Regions from separate parts of the Xenorhabdus sp. KJ12.1 genome, predicted to be linked through region 3. Evidence: predicted binding sites of a transcription regulator. Region 3 holds the regulator's gene; each other region holds the start of a gene.
What was found. The regulator LexA, encoded in region 3, represses DNA repair genes until DNA is damaged. The targets are predictions, from matches to a motif close to TNCTGTATGTACATACAGNA.

Region 1 (6,285 bases), on a different contig from region 3:
AATTGCGTAACCAGCAGGACTTTATCTGGAATGCGACTAATCTAACAGTGCAAATACGTCAGCAGCTCATCAAGTTATTTGTCAGTTACAACGCGAGAGTTAAGATTGTTTATATCGAACAGGGGAATAAACAGTGGCGGCAGCAAAATAACCATCGCCAATATGTCGTACCGGATAAAGTGATGGACAGAATGCTTTCCAAGCTGGAAGTGCCTACTCCTGAAGAAGCACATGAAGTTTGTTATTTTATCAATGGATTATCAATATCGGGATAAGTTGTTGCTGAGTTCCCTTTGGTAGAATAGGAGAAGGCTAAGTGTATCAGCCTTCTTTTTTCTATAACGATAACAATGAAAAACAGTTAATTCTGTAATAACTGATAAAATGTTGGGTTATCATCACATTGTCCGCTACCGCATTCCAGAATGGTAGAAACCAGATTCGCGGCGATTAAAATAGCGAATAATCCCATAGCAAGTTTGCCGAGTATATGCGGTGAAGATTTTACCGGATCATGATTACCTGCTTTCAAAGGCATAATGACAGCAATAGCGATAATAGTAAGAATGGATATAACCGCTGCCCAAGTATAGAAGTGCAACCCAAGGAAAGTGGAACCATACCCTGTATCTCCCGGCAGGATATGCAAAGAAACCTGACGCATGGCAACAAAGCCAGTTATGATACAGCCTATTAGAGAGAAGCTGTAGTGAGCGTTTTTGACACCGAAATAAATATTAAATAGAAAGCCAAAGCCGATCATAATGATGCCTGCACGTTGTAACAGACATAATGGGCAAGGAAGTTCAAAACGTGCCAGCTGATAATAAAAAGCGACAATTAAAATGACACAGATGCCAAACAAACCAAGAATATTCAAGGTAATAGCTGGATTTAGGTTGCGAGATGCTGACATAGAATTACTCATTACGGCCTCCGGTTAAAAAGAAAGATTCAGTGCATCAGTAGCATGATATTTAAACCAAAATACCGTGATGATTAATAAAGCAAACCAAAGCGCATAAGTGAGTTTTTTCTTGCCAGCCACGACAGTGATAATAATAACTAGCGCAATCAAAAATGGTAAAAACATATACATATTTAATCTCCATTATAAGTTCATAGAATATGTTATATCATTATGGAATAATTGCACATCTAATATGATTACTCATATCTGTTAAATGCAATGATGAAGTCAATGTAAGAATAGTTCACTGATATAATTAAGTTTATTATTATTCTAAATACATAGATGAAGGTATATGAGGCGTTAGAAAATATTAACTTAAAAAAAACCTCCCACAGAAGAGAGGTTTTTTATTGATTGTCACCTTGATTGTAACATTAATTATTATTAAGTATTCCTTTCAGGAAACGTGCAGTATGGGAGTTTTTACACTTCGCGACTTCTTCTGGCGTTCCTGCTACTAATATTTCACCACCACCGCTGCCGCCTTCCGGGCCAAGGTCGACAATCCAGTCCGAAGTTTTAATCACATCCAGATTATGTTCGATAACAACAATGGTATTTCCCTGATCTCGCAGTTGATGCAGGACAGCCAGTAACTGTTGAATATCGGCAAAATGTAACCCGGTTGTTGGTTCATCAAGAATATAGAGTGTCTGGCCTGTGCCCCGTTTGGATAGTTCGCGTGCTAATTTAACTCGCTGGGCTTCACCACCTGAAAGGGTAGTAGCGGATTGCCCAAGCCGAATATAGGAGAGACCGACATCTATCAGTGTTTGTAATTTGCGGGCAAGGGCTGGGACTGCATCGAAAAACTCGCGTGCTTCTTCGATAGTCATATTCAGCACTTCATTAATATTTTTGCCCTTGTATTTAATTTCCAGAGTTTCACGGTTATAGCGCTTCCCTTTACAATGATCACAGGGCACATAAATATCCGGCAAGAAATGCATTTCAACTTTAATGACCCCGTCACCCTGACAGGCCTCACAGCGCCCACCTTTGACATTGAAACTAAAACGCCCTGGAGTATAGCCGCGAGTACGGGATTCGGGCACACCGGCAAACAATTCTCTTACTGGGGTAAATACCCCGGTATAAGTGGCCGGGTTTGAGCGGGGTGTTCTGCCGATAGGGCTTTGGTCAATATCAATGACTTTGTCGAAATGTTCCAGACCCTGAATATCTACATAAGGCGCGGGATTGATGTTGGTAGCACCGTTTAACTGGCGTTGCGCAATTGGGAATAACGTATCGTTGATCAATGTCGATTTACCGGAGCCTGAAACCCCAGTAACACATGTGAACAAGCCAACAGGCAAGTTTAATGTCACTTTTTTCAGATTATTGCCTTTTGCGCCAATCAATTTCAGCATTTTGTCAGGATCAGCAACGATACGCTGTTCCGGGATGACAATCTTACGCTCACCACTCAGGAATTTTCCTGTGAGAGATTCCTTACTTGCCATAATGTTATCGATAGAGCCTTCAGCAACAACCTCACCGCCATGTACACCCGCTCCCGGCCCGATATCAATAATATGATCGGCGGCACGGATGGCATCTTCATCATGCTCAACGACAATAACGGTATTACCCAGATTACGCAGGTGCAGCAACGTCTCCAGTAAGCGCTCATTATCACGCTGGTGGAGGCCAATCGAAGGTTCATCCAGCACATACATCACACCAACCAGACCGGCACCAATCTGGCTTGCCAGACGGATACGCTGAGCTTCACCACCGGAAAGAGTTTCAGCTGAGCGGGAAAGAGTCAGATAATTCAGGCCAACATTGACCAGAAATTTCAGGCGATCACCGATCTCCTTCAGCACTTTCTCGGCAATCTTTGCGCGCTGGCCACTTAATTTGATGTTCTGGAAAAACTCCATCGCATGGCCGATGCTGAAATCAGAGATCTGGGGCAAGGTCGTATTCTCAATAAAGACAAAACGCGCTTCTTTGCGTAGCCGGGTGCCTTCACACGAAATACAGGAGCGATTGCTGATATATTTGGCTAACTCTTCTCGTACAGCAGAAGATTCGGTTTCTTTATAGCGGCGCTCCATATTGTGCAGAACACCTTCAAACGGGTGCTTGCGGACAGTGATATCACCACGATCATTGGTATATCTGAACTCGATGGTTTCTTTGCCTGAGCCATATAAAACGGCCTTTTTAATGGAAGCACTTAATTCATCAAACGGCGTTTCTATATCAAATTTGTAATGGTCTGCCAGAGATTTCAGCATCTGAAAGTAATAAAAATTACGACGATCCCATCCACGGATTGCTCCACCGGCGAGGGAAATACCGCCATTTTGTACAACACGATCAGGATCGAAGAATTGCTGGACACCTAAACCATCACAAGTCGAACAGGCTCCGGCAGGGTTGTTGAAAGAAAACAGGCGTGGTTCCAGTTCGCTCATGCTGTAGCCACACATTGGGCAGGCGAAATTGGCGGAGAAAATAAGCTCTTCAGCCTTCTCATCATCCATATTGGCAACAACCGCTGTACCGCCAGAAAGCTCTAATGCTGTCTCGAACGATTCAGCCAGACGCTGAACTAAATCAGGGCGTACTTTAAAACGGTCGATGACGACTTCAATCGTGTGTTTTTTCTGTAATTCCAGTTTGGGAGGTTCGGAAAGGTCACACACTTCACCATCAATACGGGCACGGATATAACCTTGTGCTGCAAGATTATCCAACAGCTTAGAATGTTCCCCTTTACGCTCTTTAACCACAGGAGCAAGTAACATCAGGCGTTGCCCTTCCGGCAGCATCAGCACATTATCTACCATCTGACTGATTGTTTGTGCAGCCAGCGGAATATCATGTTCAGGACAGCGAGGCTCACCGACACGAGCAAACAGCAGGCGAAGATAATCGTGAATTTCGGTAATTGTGCCGACAGTTGAACGCGGGTTATGGGAAGTTGATTTCTGTTCAATGGAAATGGCAGGAGACAGGCCTTCAATGTGGTCGACATCCGGTTTTTCCATCAGTGATAAAAACTGGCGGGCATATGCAGAGAGAGACTCTACATAGCGACGCTGACCTTCCGCATACAGTGTATCGAAAGCCAGAGAAGACTTACCGGAGCCAGACAACCCTGTGATGACTATCAGCTTGTCACGGGGGATTACCAGATTGATATTCTTGAGATTATGGGTGCGGGCGCCCCGAACTTCGATGTTATCCATTTACCATTACCCAGATTATATTGATCGTGCTCAACAAATAAACGCGGTATTATTGCACAAACCCTGCTGAATGGATATACAGTATTTAACAGGATTTATGCGTAACCATTACAGTGTATATCAAGCAATTTCGATTGCTATATAGGCCGTTTTGGGGGGACAAGTAATGGTCAAAAAAATTCTCAAGGGTATATATCCTTTGAATTTCAGTAAGATAAGAGATAGCAAAGGGATGAGCAAAGGCATCGAATGTGACTGAGGGAAGTGAGCGCAACCAATCTAATTCAAGAAGTTGCTTGAAAGATAAGTGGAATAAAGTACGATGCGCTTCGCAAAGAATTAAGATAACGGGTTTTTATTTAAAGTTAAGCCTCGCATGATAAACTACGTTGCTTATAATTACAGAAGTCCGTTTTTAGCAAAAAATCATTTCATCAGGAGTATTCCCAATGGCCAGCAGAGGCGTAAACAAAGTTATTTTAGTGGGTAATTTGGGGCAGGATCCGGAAGTTCGCTATATGCCGAACGGCGGTGCGGTTGCCAACATTACTCTGGCCACGTCCGAGAGCTGGCGTGATAAGCAAACCGGTGAGATGAGAGAGAAGACCGAATGGCACCGTGTGGTCATGTTCGGCAAACTGGCAGAAGTAGCCGGTGAATATCTGCGTAAAGGTTCTCAGGTTTACATCGAAGGTGCGTTGCAGACCCGCAAATGGCAGGATCAAAGTGGTCAGGATCGTTACACCACTGAAGTCGTGGTTAACCCAATCGGCGGCACAATGCAGATGTTAGGTGGCCGTGGTGGCGCATCACAGGATGCTCCGGCACAAGGCGGCTGGGGTCAACCACAACAGCCACAGGCATCTCAGCAGTTCAGTGGTGGTGCGCAATCATCTCGTCCGGCACAGTCTCCGGCTCCGCAGAGCAATGAGCCACCAATGGATTTTGATGATGATATCCCGTTCTAAGGGATACCATAGAACACTTCTATAAAGAAGAGTATTTAACACCCCGTTTTTACGGGGTTTTTTATCGTAATTTATAAAATATATTTATTTTTTGGATTGACTAGGGTTAGCTTTTTTCAAGTTCAGTTTGTATTAATATCACCATCCAGTAATACGATGCCATGTTTCCTGTTCCGACGAACCTTGCTTCAGAACCTGATATTGTAAGTGCATGGAGGCGGTTGCACAGGCATGGTTAGGCAGGATACGTAACCTCATACCTACAGGGAAATCTTCTGTTTTCATGTTTGATTCGGAAGGTAATACAATGATGCCATGTTCCTGATTCGTCATCGAGACACATAAATCAGGGTAAGGGTGTCCATCCAGATTGCAAACCTGCCCATAACCATAATCTATCGGGCCTTCAGCAGTACCGCGATCTCTGGACATTGCCATCCAGCCGGCATCAATCAGAATCCAGCCTTTTTCTTTATTGCGACCGATAACGGTTGTCACAACAGACATAGCAATATCATCTAACGTACAGACTCCCACGTTTTTCATGACCAAATCAAAAGTAGAAAAAACGCCAGCCCTTACTTCAGTAATACCAGTCAAATCTTCGACATAGTGTGCAGTTGGTGTAGAACCTACACTCAAAATCGGACAGGCAATACCCGCTTCTCTGATGCGTCTGGCGGCTTGCCTAACGGCATCGCATTCTGTCTTAGCTGCAGCCTTGAGTTGCTCCCTCGTCCGGCATGAGTAAGACCCTCCTGCATGAGTCAGCAGGCCTGTCAGAGTGGCACCATTGCCGTCAACCATCTTTGCCAGTTTAATGAGTTCATCACTACCCGGCTGGAGCCCGCTCCGATGGTCGTCACAGTCAATTTCAATAAATACGGAAAAGATCACACTATTGGCTTTTGCATATTCAGCTACCGCTAAGGCTTGTTCTGGCGTATCAAGCAGGATGTGAATATTGATCCCTTTATTAAGAAGATTTGCCACACGATCCAGCTTATGGGGTGCAATACCTACAGCGTACAAAATATTGGTGTAACCAGCTTTAACAAAACCTTCAGCTTCTGCTAGCGTGGAAACAGTAGCAGGAGATGAAGAGTCTTTCAGTAGATATTGTGCGGCTTCGGGAGAG
Region 2 (6,285 bases), on a different contig from region 3:
AAAGAAATGTTGCCTATCTTTAAAACAGAGGCAGAACAACTGGAATTATTAGCCCGTAGCAACACAACCAAAGTACCTGAGGTCTATGGCGTTGGGCATGACCGTAATCATAGCTTCCTTTTACTCGAATATCTTCCTATCAAGCCATTTGATGCCCACAACGCGTACTGCTTTGGCCAGCAACTTGCCCGGCTTCACCAATGGAATGAACAACCCAAATTTGGTTTTGATTTTGACAACATGCTTGGAACGACAATCCAGCCTAATGGATGGCAAAAACGCTGGAACCAATTTTATGCAGAAAAGCGTATTGGCTGGCAATTACAACTTGCATCAGATAATGGCATGGTATTCGGAAACATCGATGCAATTGTTGAAAAAATCAGTAATAAACTGCACTCTCATCAACCTGAACCATCTTTATTGCATGGTGATCTATGGCCAACGAATTGCGCATCTTTAAATCACAATTGTGTCGTTGCATTTGATCCTGCATGTTATTGGGGTGATCGTGAGTGTGATCTCGCTATGCTCCCTTTTTACCCTGAACTCCCTCTACAGGTTCTTGATGGCTATCAAAGCGTTTGGCCACTACCGACAGATTTCATCGAACGGCAGCCTCTCTATCAACTCTATTATTTATTGAATCGCTGTAACCTTTTTGGCGGTGATAATTTTATCACTGCACAAAGTATCATCGATAATATATTATCCGAATAAAAATCCGATCTGATTCAGAATAGCTAAATAATCAGATTTAAAATCTAATCGAAGAGTTAACTAGACCAATCGAAATTTGCTTGTTTATTATTTTATTAATAAAAATCAAAGGAGATAAGAAAGTTAAACTATAACAAAAGATTAATTATATTAATTTCTCTTTGTGAAATTTATGAACAGATATATATGTAATTAATAAATTTCAAACTGCAAAGTAGTGGCAAGAAAGCAAACCCACTGGAGTAGTGTTTATGAAAATACTGACAGGGAGGAGCAAACATTGCCAACAAAGAAGCAATCTGAAAAACAACAGATACAATGTAGCTGCGGAACTCAGTATCCCGCAGCTATGATATTGCATCACCAACCTAATAATTTTGATAAAAAATAAGCAATTGCACCAATAATAATAGGTGATATATAGAGAGTGAATATTTGACTGAATAATGAGTGGCGTGGGAATTCCACCTTAGCTTCCAGCTGTTCTTTAGTGACATCACTTTCTTTTGCTTTCTCCAGGATCACATGATCTTCAATCTGTTCCCTAATAAATTTGAATTGACGGTATATCCTCAAACCAGATGCACTCATCGCCAAACCAACAAACATCAGGAAATAGATGACTAAAAAACTAACATTCGCTCCTGTGATAACTGCCATATAATCTGGTATTGGAGAATGTCTCCAGAAAAAATCTAAAAATGGTGTGTTGAACTTAATCACGTCAGCCATCATTTTTAAGAAATCATTCAAGACTGCGTTAATACCATCACCTTTAACTCCATGCAGCCATACCAAATTGACTACTGAAACTAGAGTTGACAAAAAAGCGGGTATAAAAATAACCCAACCCAATAACCGCTTTGTGATGGCTACATACCTTGCCTGTGAATACGTCATTGATACTCCTCATGCGCATATATCCAAAAGATTTCAAGTCGTAACGCGAAAGTAAGTGAATTAATCACCAGAAGCATATACTCTTCGCCTTTCAAATTTCCTTTTTATTGGCTGGGCAAGTTCATTTTTGACTAATTTGCTGCTCCCTTGCCGCCACGATGCAATGTAAAATCCATTGAGTATAGATATATGCTCTGGGCAAGGGCCAGTTAAATATTAGTGTTATATGTTAATAAATAAAAGATTTTTCTTGTTTACCCCCTGTTCAACCAGGACAAAACCCTCTATACTAGTGCACTGTATGCATAAACAGCAATCAGCTCCAGTAATCAATACAACAAACAATCTAGTATAAATAATTATGACAGCAGAAGGACACCTTCTCTTTTCAGTTGCCAGCCTTGTATTGGCTCACCAGCTAGAAATCACTCCAGAAATAGCACAGGGGGATTGGTTCCATATGATTCCCGGTGTACTTTTGGCTTCTTTATTACCAGATATTGATCATCCACATTCAACTTTAGGTAGACTATTCCGCTTTATTTCCATTCCTATTGCACGGCTTTGCGGGCACAGAGGGTTCACTCATAGCTTACTGGCTCTGACAGTCGGTATTGTTCTGTTTCAGGCTGAAATACCCCCTGAGTGGCCTATACCAACTGATTTTATCCATGCCATGCTCATAGGGTATATTAGCCACCTAATCGCAGATATGCTGACCCCCGCAGGCATTCCTCTCTTATGGCCACTGAAAATGCGTTTTCGAATTCCTATCTTGAGAGGAAAAGAACGCAAAAAAGCAGAGCGCTTTATAGCAGTTTTACTTGTAGTAATTGCTATTCTTATTCCACAACATATCAATATTTCATTTATGGATTATTTAGATAAATTGCAATTCGATAAACTACACCTTGATAAATTACAAAATTTGTACAAATAATTGAGTTTACTTTTAATCAAATAATGGTCCTATTTTAATAATAGGACCAATCAAAAACATAAATATTATTTCTTTATTTTTGCTTATTAATTTCACTATCTGGTATCTAACTTCTGAGTTACAGCTTGCCATTGTTGATAAATAAACTTATATATTAATCAGATAACTCCAATGGCTTCATATTCTCTGAGGCGGCCCCACTCACATATTGGCTAACATTGAACGAAAGCAGAACAAATCCCATAAATACATATAACTAATAGTGCTATTTAGTGACAAATAATTATATTATATTCTCTAAAATTATAAGAAAGCTAATACTTATATTGATACCATAATTCTTTAATAAAATAATGGTAAAACTTCTCGCTATAACTCGAAGTGAATACATACCATACAAGAATATTAGTCAGAATATTGGAGACTAGGGATGAATTTACCACTCATTATTAATGTGCTGGTTTTTACAGCACTACTCGTTATATTAGCAAAAACGAGTTCAGATCAATGGAGTCTATCCAAAAAAGTTCTTATTGCCTTAGTTGTTGGTGTCTTTTTTGGATTAGCATTAAATGTTATCTATGGTGCACATAACCCGATCGTGAAAGAATCAATTAAATGGTTCAACATCGTCGGCAATGGTTATGTGCAATTGTTACAAATGGTCATTATGCCATTAGTCTTTGCTTCTATACTAAGTGCAGTTGCACGTCTGCATAAGGCATCTTCCTTAGGTAAGATCAGCTTGCTGACTATTGGTACTTTACTGTTTACCACAGCGATTTCTGCTTTAATCAGTGTTGTTATCGCCAATATGTTTGGATTGACCGCTGCTGGATTAGTTCAGGGGACACAAGAGACTGCTCGTCTGTCAGCAATTGAGACAAGCTATATTAATCGGGTTTCAGACCTGAGTGTACCGCAACTAATCCTCTCTTTTATTCCCAAAAATCCATTTGCAGATCTTACTGGAGCAAATCCGACCTCAATTATCAGCGTCGTCATTTTTGCAACATTTTTGGGAATTGCAGCTCTGCAAATGCTGAAAGATGACCATGAACGCGGTGAACGAGCTCTTATCGCGATTGATACTATGCAAGCATGGGCAATGAAACTAGTCAGGCTGGTTATGCGCCTTACCCCATACGGAGTAATGGCATTAATGACCAAAGTAGTTGCCAGTTCTAATATTCATGATATTGCCCAATTAGGTAACTTTGTTGTTGCTTCCTACATTGCTATAGGTTTAATGTTTGTTGTACACGGTATTCTTTTAGCTATAACAGGTATCAACCCGCTAAAATTCTTGAAAAAGGCAGGTCCTGCTCTGACATTTGCTTTTACCAGCCGCTCAAGTGCTGCAAGTATTCCGTTAAATGTAGAAACGCAAACACGTCGCATTGGTGTTCCTGAGTCTATAGCCAGCTTTTCCGCCTCATTCGGTGCGACTATCGGCCAAAATGGTTGTGCAGGAATTTATCCTGCTATGTTAGCGGCTATGATTGCTCCAACAGTTGGTATTGATCCTTTTGACCCTTTATGGATTGCAACTCTGGTGGGGATTGTAACTATCAGCTCTGCCGGTGTGGCTGGTGTTGGTGGTGGTGCTACGTTTGCCGCACTTATTGTTCTACCAGCGATGGGATTGCCTGTTACTTTAGTCGCTTTATTAATCTCTGTTGAACCACTGATTGACATGGGGCGTACTGCTCTGAATGTTAACGGAGCTATGACTGCCGGTACAATTACCAGTCAGTTAATGGGTAAAACTGATAAAAAGTTATTTGATCAGGATTAAATAGTGGTAAAAAAGCCGGGATTCATGATAAATCCCGGCTTTTTTCATTTAACTGTTTAGATTCTCATCTTTTAAATAGATGCAAGCCAAGCAGTATTACTTAATATATTCGCCACTACGCAACGCTTCAATACGTTTATCCAATGGTGGGTGAGATAAGAATAACTCACTAAAACTCTTCGATTTGCCATTGATACAAAACGCCATCATGCTGCCTTCTTCCTGAGGCTCATAGCTTGTTTTGAGACGCTGTAATGCAGCAATCATTTTCTCACGCCCGACAAGTTTTGCTGAGCCTGCATCTGCGTGAAATTCACGATAACGAGAGAACCACATGGTAATAATACTTGCCAGAATGCCAAATACAATTTCCAAAACCATGGAAAGGATCATATAAACAATAGGGTTGCCATTACTACTGCTTTCGCTCTCATCGTCACTGCTGGACAAGAAACTTGCAGCTGCTTGTGCAATGATACGTGAGATAAAGATAACGAATGTGTTTACAATCCCTTGTAACAACGTCATTGTTACCATGTCGCCATTAGCGATATGGCTAACCTCATGAGCAATAACAGCTTCAGCTTCATCACGGCTCATATTATTCAGCAAGCCTGTACTAACAGCCACTAAAGACGCATTACGGCGCGCTCCTGTAGCGAATGCGTTAATATCCGGTGCATCATAGATAGCAACCTGTGGCATAGTGATACCGACTTGATCGGACTGACGGCGAACAGTTTCCATCAGCCAGAATTCCATTTCGTTAGACGGCTTTTCAATAACCTGCCCACCAACAGAACGTAATGCCATCCATTTTGACATTAACAAAGAAATAAATGCACCACCAAAACCAAACAAACCAGCCATAATCATAAGGCCGGCAACACTACTTCGCTGTACTCCCGTAAGTGAAAGTATTATCCCAAACACAACCATAACGGCAAGGTTGGTGAGCAGGAACAGGGCAATTCTCATCATATAAATTTGCTTCCTTTAATAATCAAACAGTTCAACTAAAAGTAAATCATAAGATGGGGACTAAGACCATATTATTCAATTTCTTTAAGATATTAAGCGATAGAATCAACGTAACTTTACAATTTTACATAAGATCCAGCCAATAATACAAAAGTAAAAAAACCGACTATAAAGTCGGCTTTTTTGTATTGTGATATTTAAAACCACTACTATTTATTCTGAGTTATTTCAACTGGCTGGTGAGCCAGATCCAGAGCAATTTGTACGGACTCGTCTAAGTAAGGGTCTGGCCCTTTATAATCTTTTGCTAAGTCATCAAGTGACACTAGTGGTTTTTTGCCTTCTCGTTTGAAGCGCTCATTGATACGATTTAGTTTAATCGCCTCATACTCTTTATTTTCTTTCTCTCGCTCTGCATAGTTTAATGAATAAACACCATGGCGAGCTTTTAGTACCTTGTAATAGGCGATATCCTGGTCAATATATTTAAATTCAGGATCATTAGCGATACGCTGGCGATGCAGTTTAGTTAATGATGGTACTAACTCTGAAATATTCTTTGAAGAAGAATAAACTGCTGGCTGGATACTATCCCAAGGCAAAGCATTATCTTCCTTACTTTCACCTATATCAGTAGGCTCTGCCCCTGTTGGCATAAGAATATCAGGTGTCACACCTTTAAGCTGAGTACTACCACCATTTATCCGATAAAACTTCTGAATAGTATATTGCACTGAACCAATTGCCGGCCAGTCAGGGCTGAGCATTTGATCATAAATGCGATTCAGGGAACGATATTGTTGAACTGTCCCTTTGCCAAAAGTCGGCTCACCAACAATTAACCCACGACCGTAATCTTGCATAGCAGCTGCAAAAATTTCAGATGCAGATGCACTTAAATTATCAACTAAAACAACCAAAGGGCCTTTATAATATATCGCTTCAT
Region 3 (6,285 bases):
ATCAACTTTTTATTTTATTGGTCTGTAACATGATATCCTCACTTCCCATTCGTTGCGCTGTCGGAGACGTTGATATTCTCCGCAATTGGAAAATGACATGGCAGATGACACAATATTAACCTCTACTCCTATTCACTGGTTTTCAACTGACGAAGCCAACACGCCTGAGAGTATTCTGGACTGGCTGATGGAAGTTGGTTCAATGACTCGTCGTTTTGAACAGCATTGCCATCATGTCACTGTCACACCATTTCGGGAATGCTTTATTACAGCTGAAGAGCTTGGTGATGAAAGTGAGCACTTACCTATAAGTGAAAAATACTGGCTGCGGGAAATTATCCTGTTTGGCGATAATATTCCGTGGTTGTTGGGACGAACAGTGATCCCGAAAGAAACATTAACAGGGCCAGATAAAAAGCTGGTGGATTTGGGAACGGTTCCTCTTGGTCGCTACCTTTTTAGTGGCAATAACCTGACGCGGGATTATATTCAAATAGGGTTACAGGGCCAGCGTTGGGCGAGACGATCTTTACTGCGTTTATCAGAAAAGCCATTATTACTTACAGAAATATTTTTGCCAGAATCACCTGCATATAAAATTAAATAAGAGATAAGGGAGAAACAGATTGGAGGTCAGTATGACGCAAAATAAATGGCGTGCCTATTGCCGTTTAATGCGTATTGATAAACCTATTGGCGTATTGTTACTAATATGGCCAACCTACTGGGCATTATGGATAGCAGCAAAAGGTGTACCCAATTTACATATCCTGTTGGTCTTCACTTTGGGTGTCTTTTTCATGCGGGCAGCAGGGTGTTGTATTAATGATTTCGCCGACAGAAAATTTGACGGACATGTTGAAAGGACAAAGTCTCGTCCGCTTCCCAGTGGTGATATCAGCGTAAAAGAGTGCAAAATTTTATTTAGCATACTCGTGCTGATCTCTTTTGCACTGGTTTTGACGCTGAATAAAATGACGATTGCCTTATCCTTTGCCGGATTAGGGTTGGCGTGTGCTTATCCTTTCGTTAAACGGGTCAGTAACCTGCCACAGGTTGTATTAGGTGCGGCCTATGGCTGGTCAATTCCAATGGCTTTCTCGGCGGTAAGTGAGTCCTTACCATTAGAATGCTGGTTATTATTTCTGGCAAATGTCATATGGTCAGTAATCTACGATACCCAATATGCGATGGTTGATCGTGATGATGACCTGAAAATTGGCGTGAAATCGACAGCAGTTTTGTTCGGGCGTTTTGATAAGCTGATTATTGGTATTTTGCAGCTCATTATGCTGGCAATTCTTATTGTGGTTGGCTGTCTGGTTAATTTGGGTGGAATGTATTACTGGACGGTATTACTGGCTGGTGCGCTTTTTATTTATCAGCAAAAACTCATTTTTGACCGTAGTCGTGAGCAATGCTTTCAGGCATTCATGAACAATAATTATGTTGGTTTTGTTTTATTCCTCGGCATTCTTTTCAGCTATGTTTTTTAACCCTATATTTTTAAAGAAAATGGTTTAACAAAACGGGCGGCCATAAAATGACCGCCCGTTTATCTATTTGTCAGATTTTATTTTCAGAACAGTATGTTATTCCTGAATTTCATCTGTCGACTCTTGATCACTGTGTTCAGGAGGCATACTGACACTTTCAATCGTCAGGCGGATCTCGGGAGACATCAGCTCACTTAACACCTGATAAAGCGCTTGGGCATTTGTGGTAACGATGTTGCTACTATCCTGGATATAACCTTCCTCCCGCAATGTATTAACAGAACAGGCGAACACAGCTTTATCGAAGAATTCCGGCGCATTAATACCATGCAACACTGACAAACGCTGTGCCAACATCCGGCTCTCTTTTTCCAGTGCACCACGGCTGATATCCGGAGTGGCATTCAGTAAAGAAAGCGTGATGGCATAGCGTTGCAGAGTTTCCCGGATACCTGCCGCCAACAATTGTAGTGGACGGATACGCTCAGGATTGAGTACCAGCACTTCCTGCTCTTTATTGCAGATCAGGCGTTGGCGTACCAATTCATCAATCAAGGTATTTACTACATCAGGCAATTCCGCCTTACTGTAACGCATGAACAGTTCCTGCTTGAGCAGAGGGTAAATCAGCTCTATCTGCCTGAGCAGTTCAGTGCGGCTAATACGGCGATGATGCATCACGATACTGGCGATTAAGGATGGCAGGATCAACAAGTGCTGGATATTGTTACGATAATAGGTCATCAGTACCGCGCTTTCACGAGGTAGGATAATGATATCCCCAAGACTGTCGTTTTCGACCTCAAATTTATTCATCCGTAAAGCGTGATCCAGCAGCTCTTCTGCTGTTTTGGCCGGAATAGTGACATCGTTAGTGTAAGTAACATTGCTCATCAGCTGCATATAGCAATCTAATTGCTCAATAAGCTGCTCACGAGTAAGTGCTCGCTGACGTGATGACAATAAAGCTGTACTGCATAAATTAATTGCATTTGCAGCAGCGGCATTATTGATATTCACCATAATATTATCCGCCAGTTTGCTGACCGTTGGGGTCAACCATGTCGGACGTTGTGCTTCTATTGGATCGATGGACTCACGCCATTCAGGAACATGCTGGTTCAGATATTGTACTAATGGGATTGGCTCACCAAAATTGACGTAACCTTGCCCCAGATTACGCAGCTTGCGCAACCCACGAACCATCTGGAAAAAGCCTTCTTTCTCTTTGGTTGCACCACGTAATTCTTTGGCATAAGTTGCAACCTCCATCACATGTTCATAACCGATATAGATCGGCACAATCGTGATAGGTCGTGACTCTCCACGTAACATTGCCTGCAATGTCATGGAAAGCGTACCTGTTTTCGGATCGAGCAAGCGGCCTGTTCGCGAGCGCCCACCTTCAACAAAGTATTCAACAGAATAACCACGGGAAAACAGTTCACCCAGATATTCGCGGAAAATAGTTGAATAGAGTTTATTGCCTTTAAACGTGCGGCGGATAAAGAATGCGCCAAGACGGCGGAATATCGGGCCAGCTGGCCAGAAATTCAGGTTAATGCCCGCTGCGATATGTGGTGGAACCAGACCCTGATGATAAAGCACATAAGACAGCAACAGATAATCCATATGGCTACGATGGCATGGAACATAAACAAGTTCATGACCATCCTGAGCCAATTGGCGGATACGTTCGCCATTATGGACATTGATGCCCTGATAGAGACGGTTCCACGTCCAACTCAGTACACGGTCTGTTATGCGAACAGTTTCATAGGAAAAATCAGCGGCAATCTCTTCCAGCATATTGATTGCGTTCTGTTTCGCTTTTTCTGGCGAAATTTTCTTGCTGCGAGCCTCATCAGCAATCGCTTTTTCAATCGCTTTTGATTCCAGTAACTTTCTGAACAGATCTTGCCGCGCAGGTAAACGTGGCCCGACAGCAGCCAAACGTTGGCGGGAATAGTGTATGCGTGCAACGCGGGCGAGTTTATTGGCAATAATTGTATCTGTGCCATGTTCATCAGCAATACTGCGTAATGATACCGGTGCGGAAAAACGGACAAAACTATCTCGCCCAAGCCACAGGATTGCAAAAAACTTCTGGATCCCGTTAAGCAGGCGTAGCTGAGGAGCTGTATTGGTTTCCTGACCTTCACGCCCGGGAGAGCGCCCGAACATCACAGAAACAGGCACCATCTGAATATCTAAATCAGGATTACTACGATGTAAATCCAGATAAGAATGGAAAATCTTCACAGACTCATGTTTAGGCGCATAGTAACTGAATACACGCGGGCCATCATCAATGAAGACATAGCTTGGAAGCTGTGTATCATCAATATCCAAAGGCGCTAGCGGATCAGGTAAATCCTGAGCAAGACACTGTTGACGCAGAGTCAATAAATCGGCCTTTGAATGATACGGTAACACATACAGAATAGGCCGAGTCGTATCAAGACTCAGCTCCGTAACAGGAACCGTTGGAATAAGTTTACTTTTAACTAAAAGTTTTATCGGCAAATTCAATAAGTTGTAATATATTTTACGCCAAGCTGACATAACTGCTTTAAGCCTCTTGTTAGCAATGCGCGGCAAGCATACCAGAAACAGATTTTGAGATCTGTGTAAATAAGATAATAATAGGGACTAAAAGTTATATGATCTTAAAACTATTATGATTCTTGAAGAAAATTTTTATGGCTAACCAATCAACAGGTTTAACCCGCATAATTAAAGCGGCTGGGTACTCGGCAAAAGGTATTAAAGCTGCATGGAAAAATGAGGCTGCATTCCGACAGGAGGTAGTTTTAGCTATTTTAGCAATTATTGTGGCATTCTCCTTTGATTTCGGCATGTTTGAGAGACTTTTTCTCATTAGTTCAGTTATGTTAGTGCTTATTGTGGAAATGCTTAATAGCGCTATTGAAGCGGTTGTAGACCGTATTGGCAGCGAATATCACGAACTATCGGGGCGAGCAAAGGATATGGGCTCAGCTGCGGTATTTTTAGCCATGATTTTAGCACTATTTACGTGGGTGATAATTATTTGGTCGTATTTCACCCGTTAATGTGGTGTATTTTTCGTCAAAAATCGTTATTTAGCGGCTTTTACATTCTGACTGGTTCCCAATTCAATTTTAGCTGTATATACTCACAGTCAGACTGTATAAACAAACAGGGGGCGAAATGAAAGCATTAACAGCCAGGCAGCAAGAAGTTTATAACTTGGTGCGTGACCATATTTCGCAGACGGGTATGCCACCGACACGTGCTGAAATTGCCGCGCGTCTTGGTTTTCGTTCACCTAACGCAGCAGAAGAGCATTTAAAAGCACTTGCGCGTAAAGGGGTGATAGAAATTATCGCTGGTGCTTCCAGAGGTATCCGTTTGCTACTTGAAGAGGAAGATGAAGGGGCTGGATTACCACTCATTGGTCGTGTGGCTGCTGGTGAACCACTATTGGCTCAGGAACACATTGAAAGCCATTACAAAGTGGATCCGGAATTATTTAAACCGAATGCTGATTTTCTATTGCGTGTCCGTGGTATGTCCATGAAGGATATCGGTATTATGGATGGTGATTTACTCGCTGTGCATAAAACGCAGGATGTTCATAACGGGCAGGTCATCGTGGCACGGATTGAAGATGAAGTCACAGTAAAACGTTTCAAACAAACAGGAAACAAGATAGAACTGATTGCTGAAAATCCTGAGTTTAAGTCTATCGTTGTGGATTTACGCGAACAGAATTTCACCATTGAAGGGTTAGCAGTTGGCGTGATTCGTAACGGGGATTGGTTCTGATTGTAAAAGCGGATAATTATACATTACCCATTCTGGGCGGTCATTTTTCGTAGTACCCGCTAAGCACATGTTTATGCGGGGACGTAGAATTTAATGAATTTATCATCAAGTAATGACCGCCTGATAAGGTAATTTCAAACTCACTCCATACACGAGTTTGTTTCATGGCAAGAAGAGCATAATCCGTGGACTTCTATGACACTGTGCCGCAAATGAAACCCTGCACGCTGTGCTAAATTTTGTATCGCTGATTCGATATCTTCAGCATCCTGCTCGGTAACAGAACCACAATTATCACAAAGAAACATTGCTGATGTATGGCATGGTTCTTCAAAGTGATGACACACCACATAACTATTTGTAGATTCTATTTTGTGAACAAAACCCTGCTCCAGTAAAAACTCTAACCCTCGATAAACAGTTGGCGGCTTTGCCTGTGGCTCAACTTCACGTAGCAGATCCAGCAAATCATAAGCACTGATTGCACCCGGTTGGGCTGAAATCAAGCGCAGAATTTCAAGGCGTTGAGGTGTTAAACGAACCCCTCGTGACAGACAGATTGCTTCAGCCTGCGTCAGTAATTTTTTTTGATTGATAGTTTTCATTACACCTCTCACACCTACACGATGCTAATGACTTAATATTACCATGTTTTTTGTGGCTGAGAGAGGTGTTCACACGATGTATTCTATTCTTAGATCATTTTAAGGCCTTTGAATGGATTCCAGCTATCATCACCTTCTTTTTCTTTTAGGTAATAAGAATAATTAGCTGTTACACCATATAATGCAGCATTCATAGCTCCCAGAAAAATACTAATAAAATTTGCAGTTTCAAGGGATAGAGGGACTATCGCGCTAATCATAAAGAAAGCAAAAAATAAAGCGACCCCGATACCGAGTATGGTTAATCCTTTTTTCCACATTCCAAGTACAATAAAGTAGAGAATGCCAAAGAAAAATGCAAAGAAGTTCATATT

Region 1: uvrA (excinuclease ABC subunit UvrA) is a predicted target of LexA. The motif match lies at 4,244-4,263, and genes of this name have one in related genera.
Region 2: AACS92_RS00685 (metal-dependent hydrolase) is a predicted target of LexA. The motif match lies at 1,916-1,935, and genes of this name have one in related genera.

The regions. Positions count from the first base shown of each region.
Region 1 is NZ_CAWNQH010000058.1:25,471-31,755, forward strand. It holds gene AACS92_RS05980 (AAA family ATPase) at 1-275, shown strand, start outside; gene AACS92_RS05985 (disulfide bond formation protein B) at 362-916, opposite strand; gene AACS92_RS05990 (DUF5993 family protein) at 941-1,099, opposite strand; gene uvrA (excinuclease ABC subunit UvrA) at 1,348-4,179, opposite strand; gene ssb1 (single-stranded DNA-binding protein SSB1) at 4,629-5,147, shown strand; gene AACS92_RS06005 (DSD1 family PLP-dependent enzyme) at 5,286-6,285, opposite strand, start outside.
Region 2 is NZ_CAWNQH010000001.1:149,612-155,896, forward strand. It holds gene AACS92_RS00675 (fructosamine kinase family protein) at 1-720, shown strand, start outside; gene AACS92_RS00680 (YniB family protein) at 1,081-1,620, opposite strand; gene AACS92_RS00685 (metal-dependent hydrolase) at 1,982-2,560, shown strand; gene AACS92_RS00690 (L-cystine transporter) at 2,991-4,358, shown strand; gene htpX (protease HtpX) at 4,455-5,339, opposite strand; gene prc (carboxy terminal-processing peptidase) at 5,549-6,285, opposite strand, start outside.
Region 3 is NZ_CAWNQH010000095.1:4,734-11,018, forward strand. It holds gene ubiC (chorismate lyase) at 98-607, shown strand; gene ubiA (4-hydroxybenzoate octaprenyltransferase) at 639-1,496, shown strand; gene plsB (glycerol-3-phosphate 1-O-acyltransferase PlsB) at 1,593-4,061, opposite strand; gene AACS92_RS17495 (diacylglycerol kinase) at 4,199-4,570, shown strand; gene lexA (transcriptional repressor LexA) at 4,689-5,306, shown strand; gene zur (zinc uptake transcriptional repressor Zur) at 5,447-5,911, opposite strand; gene AACS92_RS17510 (DUF2628 domain-containing protein) at 6,001-6,285, opposite strand, start outside.